DNA from 4 places in the Achromobacter sp. 1012554356 genome. Region 1 is predicted to be linked to each of the others. Evidence: predicted binding sites of a transcription regulator. Region 1 holds the regulator's gene; each other region holds the start of a gene.

What was found. Region 1 encodes FNR, which switches genes on or off when oxygen is low (the NO sensors DNR and NnrR bind a similar motif). Its sites were predicted from a motif close to TTGATNNNNATCAA; they were not measured.
Region 2: a site for FNR is predicted at 1,783-1,796, ahead of ccoN (cytochrome-c oxidase, cbb3-type subunit I). Genes of this name have one in related genera too.
Region 3: a site for FNR is predicted at 1,691-1,704, ahead of dsrO (sulfate reduction electron transfer complex DsrMKJOP subunit DsrO). Genes of this name have one in related genera too.
Region 4: a site for FNR is predicted at 1,497-1,510, ahead of AC6LJW_RS15025 (ribonucleoside triphosphate reductase). Genes of this name have one in related genera too.

What each region holds. Positions count from the first base shown of each region.
Region 1 covers NZ_JCBANC010000052.1:3,743-7,108, reverse strand. The annotation lists gene AC6LJW_RS22530 (ArsR/SmtB family transcription factor) at 1-190, opposite strand, end outside; gene AC6LJW_RS22525 (hypothetical protein) at 267-1,436, opposite strand; gene fnr (fumarate/nitrate reduction transcriptional regulator Fnr) at 1,451-2,179, opposite strand; gene AC6LJW_RS22515 (gamma-glutamylcyclotransferase family protein) at 2,277-2,711, opposite strand; gene clpB (ATP-dependent chaperone ClpB) at 2,850-3,366, shown strand, end outside.
Region 2 covers NZ_JCBANC010000060.1:7,632-10,997, forward strand. The annotation lists partial or broken gene bioD (dethiobiotin synthase) at 1-293, opposite strand, end outside; gene AC6LJW_RS24095 (hypothetical protein) at 515-1,492, shown strand; gene ccoS (cbb3-type cytochrome oxidase assembly protein CcoS) at 1,489-1,650, shown strand; gene ccoN (cytochrome-c oxidase, cbb3-type subunit I) at 1,863-3,350, shown strand; gene ccoO (cytochrome-c oxidase, cbb3-type subunit II) at 3,361-3,366, shown strand, end outside.
Region 3 covers NZ_JCBANC010000090.1:19-3,384, reverse strand. The annotation lists gene nrfD (NrfD/PsrC family molybdoenzyme membrane anchor subunit) at 1-831, opposite strand, end outside; gene dsrO (sulfate reduction electron transfer complex DsrMKJOP subunit DsrO) at 853-1,626, opposite strand; gene AC6LJW_RS27990 (DNA-deoxyinosine glycosylase) at 1,745-2,281, opposite strand; gene AC6LJW_RS27985 (pirin family protein) at 2,465-3,328, shown strand.
Region 4 covers NZ_JCBANC010000026.1:2,296-5,661, forward strand. The annotation lists gene AC6LJW_RS15010 (catalase) at 1-159, opposite strand, end outside; gene AC6LJW_RS15015 (hypothetical protein) at 172-786, opposite strand; gene AC6LJW_RS15020 (DUF3325 domain-containing protein) at 1,071-1,421, shown strand; gene AC6LJW_RS15025 (ribonucleoside triphosphate reductase) at 1,598-3,366, shown strand, end outside.

The DNA.
Region 1 (3,366 bases):
GCGCGATCAGGCCGGCGTCTTCCAGCACCCGCAAATGCTTCATGAAGGCGGGCAGGGACATGGCGTGAGGCCGCGCCAGCGTGCTGACCGAGGCCGAGCCCTGTTCCAGGTCCGCCAGTACCCGGCGGCGTGTGCCATCCGCCAGCGCGGAGAAGATGGCATCGAGAGCGTCATCATTTAACTTAACCATAAGGTTAAGTTTTAGGCCTACCGCAAACCCGTGTCAAGCCGGATGGCTTGGGAATTTCCCTAGGGATGAGGCGGGCTTATTTGCCGCGCGGCTTGATGATGTCGCAGGCCGCGGCAGTGCTGCTGGCCCGGGCGTCGCTGCCCAGCAGCGCCCGCACGCCGCAGATTGACCCGAACATGCGCTTGCCGTCGTGGCCGACGCCGCCGACCTCGAAGGCGGTGTGACGCAGGGGGACGGGCTTGGCGCCGCGGGTAGCCAGCACGTGTTCGTACTGGACATAGCCCGTGCCGCGCGCCAGCCGCGTGGCGCCCTGGGCTTCGGCGCCGCAGGCCTTGTCCAGCAGCCGGTGCTCGGGGTTGTTGTCCGCGCCGCCCAGCAGGTAGACCACATCGCGCGACGCGTACCGCACGAAAAGGCGGGAATCATCGGATTCGCGGGCGTAGGCGGGCAGCTTGTCGGTGCCGTACTTGTACTGGTTGTAGGTGGGGCAGATGCCGCGCTCGTACGGCGCGTAACCCTTGCCGTCCGCGCGTGGCCGCTCGTTGGTCAGGTACAGATAGGAAGACGGGTTGGCGACGACGTAGCGCATGGCCAGGCCGTCGCGGCGCAGCACCCCGTCCACGTTGTTCAGCACCGCATACCGATGCACCAGTTGCGCGCCGGCCGAATGACCGGCCAGTACGAGACCGGTAAGAGCTGGCAGGCGCTTGCGGTCGTTCAGGCTGCGCAGCAGGTCGTCCAGGACCTGAAACGAAGTGACGGGCGCAGGCCGGCCGGTGGCCTGGACGCTTTCCTGGCCGTCTTCCCAGCTGGCCTTGCGCCAGGCCGCCATACCCGAGAAACCCGAGTCGATCGACCCGGAAAACCGCGGGGCAAGAACCAGCGTGTCGCTCGCGCGCCCGGGATCGGCGGCCACCAGCGCGGCGGCGGTTTCGTAGTAGTTGTCGGCGTCGCGCTTGACGCCGTGGATGACGATGAGCACCTGCTTGATGCCGCGCAGGTCGTCCTTGGCCAGATCCCGGTTGGCGTAGACCGGCATCTTGTACCGGTGACCGGGCCGGCCCAGTTCAACGGCCTGCCAGCGCAGCGGCGCCGCGCGCTTGGGCGCGGGCGTGGCTTCGTCGTAGTCGTAGGGGTCGGGCAGCGGCGTTTGCGCGCGCGCGGCGCCGCACGCGAGCATGGCGACGACGGCAAGCGATGCCGCCAGCGCGGTGCGGGACAGGGAAGTGGCAGGCGGGCGTCGCATGGCGCGGCGACCGCTCAGCAGCTTTCGTGTCCCAGCAGTTGCTTGAGCGCGGGCAGGTCCAGGATGCGGACTTCGCGCTGGTTGATCTTGATGAGGCCGTCGCGGGCAAATCGCGAGAACAGACGGCTGACCGTTTCCAGCGTCAGGCCCAGGTAGTTGCCGATTTCTTCGCGGCTCATGCGCAGTACGAACTCGGTGGACGAATAGCCCAGCGAGGCATAGCGCTGCGACAGGTTCAAGAGGAACGCGGCCAGGCGCTGTTCCGACCGCATGGACCCCAGCGAGGCCAGCATTTGGTGCGAGCGGGTGATCTCGCGGCTCATGAGGCGGCGGAACTGCTGTTGCAGCGACGGCAGGTGCGACGCGACGCGATCGACTTCGTTCAGGCGGATGACGCAGACCTCGGAGTCTTCGAGCGCCACGGCGGCCGACACGTGCTTGCCGTCCAGCATGCCGTCCATGCCGACGATTTCGCCGGGCAGATGAAAGCCGGTGATCTGGATCTGGCCGGTGGCGTCTTCAAGCTGCGTCTTCAGGCTGCCGAAGCGCACGCCATAGACGGCGTCGAGCGGATGATCCAGCGAATAGAGCGTCTTGCCTTTTTCCACGCGGACGCGCTCTTTAACCAGTTCGTCCAGCTTTTCGACTTCGGCGGCTGCCATGCCCACGGGAACGCAGACGTGACCCAGCATGCACGTGGAACAGTGGGCGGCATCAGGGGCAATGGGGACCCGTTTTTGCATACGATGACCTTTAGAGTGCCCATTGCGCGGCGGGCGCCGGAACGGGTGTGAAGCACGAGACAGGCGTCTATTGTAGTCCGTTGTTACTACGGGTGTCTTACCGGGCGTCCTGCTTTGTTCTGGAAAGGCGGTGAGCGATCCAGTCGTCCCCCGCAATATCGACCGCCGCGGCCCGCAGCGCGGGGTCGATCGGATAGTACGCGCAGGGCAGAAGACCCGTCGCGCCGGGGCCTTCCAGGCGGGCGGAAACCGTCCGGCGTACGAAGCAGCCGGGCTTGCCGGGCTCGTATTCCTCGATCTCGTCCATCAGGGCAATCAGCGCCGGATCCACCCGGTAGACATCGCCGCGTACGCGCCGTCCGTCGTCCACGGGGATCAGGCCGGGCCAGTCGCCGAAATCGACCAGCATGCCAGGCACGCTGGCCGGTCCGACGTGGCTGGCGGCCGGCAAGCCGCGCGCCTCGGCGGCGCGGGCAAGATCGTTGATTTCGCCGGCCCGTAGGGTGCCGTACACAAAAACGTATATGCTCATTGCTCTGTTTGCTGGTGCACGTCGAAGAAAACCATGAGGGCCGCCGGGTGTTGAAATTGTCCCATCCGGCCACATATTCAGGTTATCGAGCCAGCCGGCACGGATCGGTCAGGCTCCCCACAAGCCAATACGACCATTATGCGATTCGACAAACTGACGACCAAGTTCCAACAAGCGCTGGCGGACGCGCAAAGTCTCGCCGCCCGCAACGACCATCCCTACATCGAACCCGTCCACGTGCTGTCCGCCCTGCTGTCGGATGCTGACAGCGGCGCAGGCAGTCTGCTGGCGCGTGCCGGCGTGGCGGTCAACCGCCTGGGCCCGGCGCTGGAGTCCGCCCTGAAGGGGCTGCCGCAGGTGCAGGGCGAAGACAACGTCCAGGTGGGCCGCGACCTGCAGGGCGTGCTGACCCGCACCGACAAGGAAGCCGCCCGCCGCGGCGACACCTACATCGCCAGCGAACTCTTTCTGCTTGCACTGGCCGACGACAAGGGTGAGGCCGGCCGCATCCTGCGCGATGCGGGCCTGCAGAAAAAGGCCCTTGAAGCCGCGATCGACGCCGTGCGCGGCGGCGAGAACGTCTCGGGCGCGGAAGGCGAGGCCAACCGCGAAGCCCTTTCCAAATACACGCTGGACCTGACCGAGCGCGCCCGGC
Region 2 (3,366 bases), on a different contig from region 1:
GGCAGGTGCAGACGCTGCGGCGGCAGTTGCACCAGTTGGGCCACGGTGTCGGTGTCGCCAGGCTCCTCGGCCACGCCGGTCTGCACCGGCTTCCAATAGTCCGCATTCCAGGCGCGCGCCAGGATGGCCGACACCAGCGTTTTTCCGATACCGGTATCGGTGCCCGTCACGAAAACCCCGATGGGCCGCCGCGTCGATGTCTTCTGCATACTGCAAGCCAGGTGAATGGTCACCATGGCCCCATGTTGGTCCAGTGCGGCCGGACAGCGCCGGAACCCGCATACGTGCCGCGGGCGTAGGAAAGTCGGGCTGCGGCAGGGTGATGGACGGCCGCGACGGCCCTGCACCGTTGTATCAGTTGCCCCGACCGCGCGCCACCCGTCACATAGATCAGTGCCGGTGGATGGGCGGGCGGCGTGAGGGGCGAGCGTGGCGGCGGGGCGGCGGCAAATCCTCTTTGGCGTCTTGATTCAAATCAAGGCGATCGGGGACGGGCCTGATTACCATCGCCAACATGCGTGCCAAATCCATTTTCGCCGTCCCGGCCAGTCTGCCCGATACCGACCGCCAGCAACGCCGCCATGCGCTGGTGCGTCTGTCGCTCGCCTGGCTGGCAATGATGCAGGTCATGATGTTCGCGTGGCCCGGCTATCTGCGCCACGAATCCATGCCCGCGGACGCGCTGGAAACCCTGGACTGGGCCATCGTCCTCATGAACTGGGCCAGCTTCGCGCTGACCGTTCCGGTCGTCCTGTATTCGGCATGGCCCATCTGGCGCCACGCGGGCGCCAACCTGCGGCAGGGCCGCGCTGGCATGGACGTGCCGGTGGCGCTCGGCATCATCGCCGCCTTCATCCCCAGCGTCCACGCCACTTATACGGGGCGGGGCGAAGTCTATTTCGATTCGGTCACGATGTTCGTGGCGTTCCTGCTGACCGCCCGTTATCTCGAACTGTGCGCCCGCCAATCCTTCGGCGGCGCGGGTTCTGCCGGCCGGCGCCATGCCCGCGTTGAAGACCAGCGCCTGCAACTGGGCGCGCGCGCCGACCGGGTGGCGTCGCGGTTCGTCATGGTGCAGGTCTTGCTTGCGCTGGCCGCCGCAGCGGGCTGGGCCTACATCGATCCCGCCCACAGCATCCCGGTCATGGTGGCGCTGCTGGTCATGAGCTGTCCCTGCGCCATGTCCATGGCCGTGCCCACCGCCATGGCCTCCGCGCACAGCGCGCTGGCGGCACACCCCGACATGCCCGAGGCCGCGCTTGACGCGCTGCTTGCCGAGGCCCGGCGCAAGGCGCGGCAAAACCTGTACGTCTCGCTCGTCTGGCATCTGCTGATGACGCCGCTGGCGCTGGTGGGCTGGGTCACGCCCTGGCTTGCCGCCATCACCATGCTGGTGTCGTCGCTGGCCGTGGCCTACAACTCCTGGCGCCTGTGCCGACGCGACTGGTCGGGCCGTCTGGCCGCTGACGCCGCGCTGGGGGCAGCGTCATGACCATCCTCTACCTGCTCCTGCCGCTGTCGCTGCTTTTCGTACTGGCGATCGGCGTATCGCTGTGGTGGGCCGTCTTCAACGGCCAGTACGACGACACCGACAGCGCCGGCACGGCCATCCTGCGCGACGACGACAGCGGCGCTGCCGGCCGCCGCTAGTTGCCGCCGCAAATTACCGCCGCTGATCGCCGCCGCGGACCCAACCGCGGCGCATCGGCAAGGCCTTTTCGCGGCCCGATACCCCTAACAGCGTTGCGGTTATGCAGCGATGTCCAAGGCGTCGCAACCCGGTTGATCCAAATCAACGCCTCCTCGAGTGACTAGTCCCATCATCGAAGCCTGGAAGTTCTTGTTACTTTAGGGGATGGGTGATGAACGATTGCCCCGCAATCGCAAGCAAGTCCGATACCTTCAACTACAAGGTCGTGCGGCAGTTCGCCATCATGACCGTGGTCTGGGGCATTGTCGGCATGGCTGTCGGTGTTTTTTTGGCCGCTCAGCTAATTTGGCCTCAATTGAATTTCGACACCGCATGGCTCAGCTACGGCCGCCTGCGCCCGCTGCACACCAACGCCGTGATCTTCGCCTTCGGCGGCAGCGCACTTTTCGCGACGTCCTATTACGTCGTCCAGCGCACCTGTCAGGCGCGCCTGTTCTGCGACAAGCTGGCCGCCTTCACGTTCTGGGGCTGGCAGGTCGTCATCGTGGCCGCGGCCATCACCTTGCCCATGGGCTTTACCAGCAGCAAGGAATACGCCGAACTCGAATGGCCCATCGACATCCTGATCACGCTGGTCTGGGTCGCTTACGCCATCGTGTTCTTCGGCACCATCATCAAGCGCCGGTCCAAGCACATCTACGTGGCCAACTGGTTCTTCGGCTCGTACATCCTCACCATCGCCATCTTGCACATTTTCAACAACATTGAAATGCCGGTGTCGATGTGGAAGTCCTACTCCGCCTACGCGGGCGTGCAGGACGCCATGGTGCAGTGGTGGTACGGTCACAACGCGGTGGGCTTCTTCCTGACCACCAGCTTCCTGGGCATGATGTACTACTTCGTGCCCAAGCAGGCCGGCCGTCCCATCTACTCGTATCGCCTGTCCATCGTCCACTTCTGGGCGCTGGCCTTCACGTACATGTGGGCGGGCCCGCACCATCTGCTGTACACGTCGCTGCCCGACTGGACCCAGTCGCTGGGCATGACCTTCTCGCTGATCCTGCTGGCGCCTTCCTGGGGCGGCATGATCAACGGCATCATGACCCTGCAGGGCGCCTGGTACAAGCTGCGCACCGACCCGATCCTGAAGTTCATGGTCACCGCGCTGTCGTTCTACGGCATGTCCACATTCGAAGGCTCGATGATGTCGATCCGCACCGTGAACGCGCTGTCGCACTACACGGACTGGACCATCGGCCACGTGCACTCCGGCGCGCTGGGCTGGGTCGCCATGATTTCGTTCGGCTCGCTCTATTACTTGATCCCGCGCCTCTATGGCCGCGAAAAGATGTACAGCGTGAAGGCCATCGAACTGCACTTCTGGATCGCGACCATCGGCGTGGTGCTGTACATCGCCGCCATGTGGATCGCCGGCGTGCAGCAAGGCCTGATGTGGCGCGACACGGCGCCGGACGGCACCCTGGTCTACAGCTTCGTCGAGGAACTGAAGACGCGCGTTCCGTACTACCTGATCCGTTTGCTGGGTGGAACCCTGTTCTTGTGCGGTGTGTTCGTCATGGCCTGGAACGTATGGAAGACGGTGAGCGGCGCGACCGCGGTCAACCCCGCCATTCCGCAAGACGATTCCCATGCCGCCCGTCCGACGGTCCCCGCGACCGCCGTGCCGGCCACTGTTTGACGAGGACATCATGGCC
Region 3 (3,366 bases), on a different contig from region 1:
CGCGCCCAGCATCGTCAGCGCCAATGCGGCCGACGGCAACGGCGCCGCCAGCGTGCGCGCGGGCCGCTGCAGCAGCGCGATGATGCAGAAGGCCGTGATCACAGCGCCCGCCAGACTCAGGCGCCAGATCGGAAAGTCCGCGAACAGCCGCAGCGCCGCATCAAAGGACGGATCCAGTCCCAGCAAGCCCAACAAGGCCCAGGCGCCCGCCCCCAGCGCGATCATCACCACGGCGGTCACGCTGAGCCGGCGCAGCATTTCAACCGGCAGCGCGCGCAGCCCGCCCGGCAGCCAGCGGCCCACCAGGAACATCGCGCCCAGTGCGCCCAGCCAGGCAGTCAGCGCAAAGTTGATTGGCAGAAACACGGTGTGCCACAACGGCCGCGAACGCAGCACCATCACCTCGGCCCCGGTGTAGACCAGGATGGACAGCGCTGACAGCGCCAGCGCCGCCGCCACCACCCGCAGCCACCCGATTCGCCCCCACCACCACGCCGCGCAGAACAGCAGCGCCAGCGTCACGAAAACCGGCAGCAGCACTGCCCCCAGCCACATCCAAGACCACGGCGTGAGGTGCGCATAGAAGTGCCAGAAGCGGCCGGGCTGATGCAGGTCGGCCAGCAGCGACACCGGCGCGGCGATGGCGCTGACCAGCAGCACTGTCACCGCCGCCGGCAACAGCCGGCGCGACGCGGAATCCGCACGCCCAAACGTCGCGAAGGCGGCGGTCAGCGCGGTCGTCGCGCTGATGCCGATCAGAAAGAAATACTGCACGGCCCAAGGCAGCCAGGCGGCGTCGTAGACCGGCGTAAGCAATTCAGAAATTTGCATGAGAGTCTCCCCTTCCTTGGCTCAGTGACCACCCGCCAGGCGCACGCCGGCCTGGCCGTCGACCTGGTGCACGAACGCATCGGGCAGGCCGATGTAAAAGACGTGGGGATCGGTCTTCATCTCGGGCTTGAGCACCTTGATGTCGGCCTTGTGTTCGGCAAGCAACTGCGAGATCGCGCTGTCCGGATCGTTCATGTCGCCGATCACGCGCGCGCCGCCCACGCAGCTTTCCACGCACGCCGGCAGCAGCCCGGCTTCCAGCCGATGCTCGCAGAACGTGCACTTGTCCGCGGTCTGGGTCTCGTGATTGATGAAGCGCGCGTCGTACGGACAGGCCTGCACGCAATAGCCGCAACCCACGCAGCGCGCGTTGTCGACCAGCACGATGCCGTCCTCGCGCTGGAACGTGGCCTGCACCGGACAGACCGGCACACAGGGGGGCTTATCGCAGTGGTTGCACAGGCGCGGCAGCATCACCATGGAACAGGGGCCACCGGTGTCGGGCATGACCTCGTACTGCAGTACGGTGGTGCGGAACTGCCCGATGGGCGGCACGTTCTCCAGCGAACAGCTCACCGTACAGGACTGGCAGCCGATGCATTTGCGCATGTCGACGACCATGCCGTAGCGCTTTCCGGCCATGCCGGGCCGGCGCGGCGGCTGGCCATTCAGGCCGGGCGCGGCCTCGGCGTGGATGGGAATGACCGAGGCGGCGGCGCCCAGGCCGAGCAGCCCTTTCAGAAAGCCGCGCTTGCCCGGAAGCGGCGTTTCAGGGGGACTGTTGGGGGTGTGCATCGTTAAACTCCGAAACGTTTAAGTGTTACGGAAATTAACTTATCACTTGTAGTTATATAGAGCCTTGATATCGGTCAATTGAGGGACGGAGCTGAGGTCACCATGGCCGTCTGCTGCGTCAGGCCGACGGCAATCTCAACGCCGGCTCCCACGCCGCCAGCTTTTGCTCAAAACTGGCCGCCGCGTGGGCGGGGCTGGTCGACGGCAGTTCGAACAAAGCCAGCTTCGGCGCGGCCAACGTCGGCAGCACATGCCGCCGGAACATTGCCGCCGCCTTTGCGCCGTTGAAACAGAGGCGCACGATCGACGGATGGCAAGCCAGGAATGCTCCAAAATCGTTCGGCACCAGCGTATCGCCGCGGATATCGGCATCCAGGCTCCCCGGCCGTTCGCACGCCTGCAGCACATCCCACAGCGCCACGCCGTTCGCCTGCAACGCGCGCAAGCGCGCGTCGTAGTCCAAGCCGGGATCGAACCCGAATATCCGCGCCGCCAGCGGCCAGAACGCATTGCGCGGATGCGCGTAATACTGCACCTGCCGCAACGACGCCACGCCGGGCATGGAACCCAGCACCAGCACCCGCGCGCCCTTTCCCACGACCGGGGCGAATCCCGTCACCGCGCCATCGCGCCGCGCCGCGTCTGCTTCGTTCATGATCTTGTCCATGCCGGGGAGGATACCGCCTGCCGCAGCCTCGCCCAACGGGCCCCGCGCTGATCGTTCGCCGCATGGAACAGTGCTTATCAGCCACGGGCACTACCGATATCGGCATTCCGCCCTTATCTTCTTGCCTATGACGAACGGCCCCGAAGGGGCCGCGCAACAGGAAACCACACCATGAAGAAGATCCTCGGCGTGCACGCCAGCCCCCGTCCCCATTGGGTGGGCGACGGGTTTCCGGTGCGCTCCATGTTTTCGTACAACGACAAGGGCCGCGACACCAGCCCGTTCCTGCTGCTGGACTACGCCGGCCCCGCCGAATTCGGCCCGGCCAGCCAGCCCCGCGGCGTCGGCCAGCACCCGCATCGCGGCTTTGAAACCGTGACCATCGTCTACAGCGGCGAAGTCGAACACCGCGACTCCACCGGCAACGGCGGCGTCATCGGCCCCGGCGACGTCCAGTGGATGACGGCGGCATCCGGCATCCTGCACGAGGAATTCCATTCCCATGCCTTCACCCGCACGGGCGGCAAGCTGGAAATGGTGCAGCTTTGGGTCAACCTGCCCGCCAAGGACAAGAAGGCGCCGGCCGGCTATCAGGGCATCCTCAACGCGGACATCCCGGTCGTGGCGCTGCCGGATGATGCGGGCACGCTGCGCGTGATCGCAGGCAGCTATGGCGGCCAGGCGGGCCCGGCGCGGACCTTCACGCCGATGGATGTGTGGGACGTGAAGCTGGCGGCCGGTAAGACGGCGACCTTCCCGATTCCGGCGGGCCGCAACAGCATGCTCGTCATGCTGCGCGGCACCGTCCTGGTCAACGGCGAATCCGTCGCGCGGGATGCGCAATTGGCGTTGTTCTCGCAAGAGGGAGAGGACATCACGGTCGAAGCCAACAACGACGCCGTGTTCTTGATCCTGAGCGGCGAGCCGATCGACGAGCCGGTCGTTGGCTACGGGCCCTTCGTGATGAACTCGCAAGCGGAAATCGTCGAAGCGATCCAGGACTTCAACTCTGGAAAGTACGGGCAGATGCACTGAGGCGAGCCCGCCGCCAGCCACCCCGCGCCCGCATGCCA
Region 4 (3,366 bases), on a different contig from region 1:
GGGGAAGGCGCCCGTCGTGGCGCCGACCGCGGCCGCGCGTTGCAGCGCGGGATGCGTGGGCTTGCCGGCCGGTCCGTTGGCCGGACCGCTGTCCGTATTCATGTACGCGGTGTCGAGCGCACCGCCCGAGCCGGCCTTTGCTGGCTTCTTGCTTGCCATGGTTCTTTCTCCTTAATGGGTCAGCATCGTGTCGCGCGCCTGCTCGGCGCGGGACGCACCGATGGCGGTTTCCACTTTCTTTACCTCTTCGGGCGGCGGCAGCACGGCCGGGAAGCCCAGCGATTCGATCCACAGCTCCCGCGACCAGCCCTGCGTGTGATACAGGTGATGGTCTTCGTCTGTTGCCACGGCGTCGTAGGCCTGCTTCAGAATCCTGGCTTCTTCGCCCGACTGCTGCTCGGCAACCAGCCCGATCAACGACCAGTTCGCGTGGTCTTTGGTCTCGGCCAGCACCACGCATTCGGTCGCCACCAGCTGGGCCGCGTCCGGGTCGCCGGCATTGATGGCCATCTTCATTGCGCGCACCAGCGATTCGCCCAGGTGCCGCACCACCTCACGACCCGGAGACTTGGCCTGCGGATCGAGCTTCAGCTGTTCGAACACCGTCAGCAGCACGCGGCGATGGGTGCGGGTTTCTTCCAGATAGCCCAGCCATTCCTTCTTCAGATCTTCGTTGATGGCGCAGCTGACCGCGGTCTCGTAAATGGCAAGGCCGCCGATCTCGGTTTCCAGCGCCTGGTAAAGCAGCTCCTTGATCTGGCGGGCGTTTCCGGTTTTGCGTTTCATGGTTGGGCTCCTTGTCGTAGGTCATCAACGATGCGCACGGCTGCAATCGTTTCCGATGGACGGGCGTTCACAGCAAATCGCGTTCCTGATGCCCAGGCTGCCGTTCTGGGGCTGGCGCCTGCCGCACTCTCCGGGCGGGCGGCGGAGGCGCCGTGCAGAAAATACAAAGCCCCGCGCGCCGGACGCCTTGCCTATTCCCGTAGAATCGGGGGCATTACCCACAACAGCGCAAGGGCGTCGCGCCCCCCGGCAGGCACAGCGACCCGCGCAAGAAGCGCAGCCGTATGACGATGAACGACCTCTGCGCCATCGCGATGGCCCTGCTGCTGACCTATGCCGGCATGGCCTGCCTGGCCCTCGCCACCCCTCGCCACTATCACCAGGTCTGGACTCGCGACCCGCACGCCGGCCACACGCGCGTCCTGCGCGGCGCCGGTGTCCTGCTGATGGGCCTGGCGATCCTTCCCTGCGTCGGCCTGTGGGGCGACGTGCTGGGCATGGCGGTCTGGCTGGGCTGGCTGTCCGCCGGTGCGCTGCTGTGGTTCGGCATGCTGTCCTGGGCCCCGCGCCCCGCCGTGGGCACGGCGGCGGTGGCGGTGGCGATTTCCCTATTGGGCGTGGGCATCGGCTTCTGATCCAGCCGGGCCGGCCGCGGGCGCCAGGTGCGACCGATCGCCGCATTGCGCAATTTCACGCCGGTTTTCGGCCATTTGATGCGGGTCAACCGGTATCCATATCCGGCAAGACCGGCGCGGTTTCAGCACCATATGTGGTGATAGAGTCTTCGCACTCCACTACATATGGTGCCAACATGGACATCCAACACATCCTCAAGCGCGACGGCCGCGTCGTTCCATTCGATAGCGAGAAGATCGCGCAAGCCATGGCGGCGGCGGGTCAAAGCACCGGGGAGTTGGACCTGCAAGGCGCTCGCGCGCTGACCGGCACGGTCATCGCAAAGCTGGAGGGCAACGTGTGCCCCGGCGTCGAAACCATCCAGAACCGCGTCGAAGATGCCCTGGTCCAGGCAGGCCACTGGCGCACGGCGCGCGCCTACATCGTTCATCGCGAGCAGCACGCCCGCCTGCGTTCGCTGCGCCACACGCTGGTCGACGTCGAAAGCGCCATGGAAGAGTACCTGGAACAGCGCGATTGGCGCGTCAACGCCAACGCCAACCAGGGCTACAGCCTGGGCGGCCTCATCCTGAACGTCGCCGGCAAGGTCACCGCCAATTACTGGCTGTCCAACGTTTTCACGCCAGAAGCTGGCCAGGCCCACCGCGAAGGCGACATCCACATCCACGATCTGGACATGCTCAGCGGCTACTGCGCCGGCTGGTCGCTACGCCAGTTGCTGACCGAAGGCTTCAACGGCATCCCCGGCAAGGTCGAATCCACGCCTCCAAAGCACATGTCGGCCGCCATCGGCCAGATCGTCAACTTCCTGGGCACGCTGCAGAACGAATGGGCCGGCGCGCAGGCGTTCAGTTCATTCGACACCTACATGGCGCCCTTCATCCGCCGCGACGCAATGACCTACGCGGACGTCAAGCAATCCATCCAGGAACTCATCTTCAACCTGAACGTGCCCAGCCGCTGGGGCACACAGACGCCCTTCACCAACCTCACGTTCGACTGGACCTGCCCGGCCGACCTGAGGGACCAGATCCCGTACGTGGGCGGCGAGGAAATGCCGTTTTCCTACGGCGACCTGCAAGCCGAGATGGACATGATCAATCGCGCGTACATCGAGGTCATGATGGCCGGCGACGCGAAGGGCCGCGTATTCACCTTCCCCATTCCCACCTACAACATCACGCCCGATTTCGACTGGGACCATCCCAACACCGAGCGCCTCTTTGAAATGACGGCACGCTACGGGTTGCCGTACTTCCAGAACTTCCTGAACTCGGACCTGGAGCCGCACATGGTGCGCTCCATGTGCTGCCGCCTGCAGCTCGACCTGCGCGAACTCCTGAAGCGCGGCAACGGCCTATTCGGTTCTGCCGAGCAGACCGGATCGGTCGGCGTGGTGACCGTGAACTGCGCCCGTCTGGGCCATACCTGCCGCGGCGACGAGGAGCGGCTGATGGCGCGCCTGGACCACCTGCTGGCGCTGGGCCGCGACGTGCTGGAAACCAAGCGCAAGGTGGTGCAACGCTACATAGACCAGGGCCTTTACCCCTACACCCGCCGATACCTGGGCACGCTGCGCAATCACTTCAGCACGCTGGGCGTGAACGGCATCAACGAGATGATCCGCAACTTCACGGACGACGCCGACGACGTGACCACGCCCGCCGGCCATGCCTTTGCCGTCCGGCTGCTGGACCGCGTGCGCCAGCGCATGACCGAATTCCAGGAAGAAACCGGCCACCTCTACAACCTGGAGGCCACGCCGGCCGAAGGCACCACGTACCGGTTCGCCCGCGAAGACCGCAAGCGCTATCCCGGCATCCTGCAAGCGGGCACGGACGCCCAGCCCTACTACACGAACTCCAGCCAGTTGCCGGTGGGCTACACGGATGATCCCTTCCACGCGTTGCAACTGCAGGAAACGCTGCAAAGCAAGTACACGGG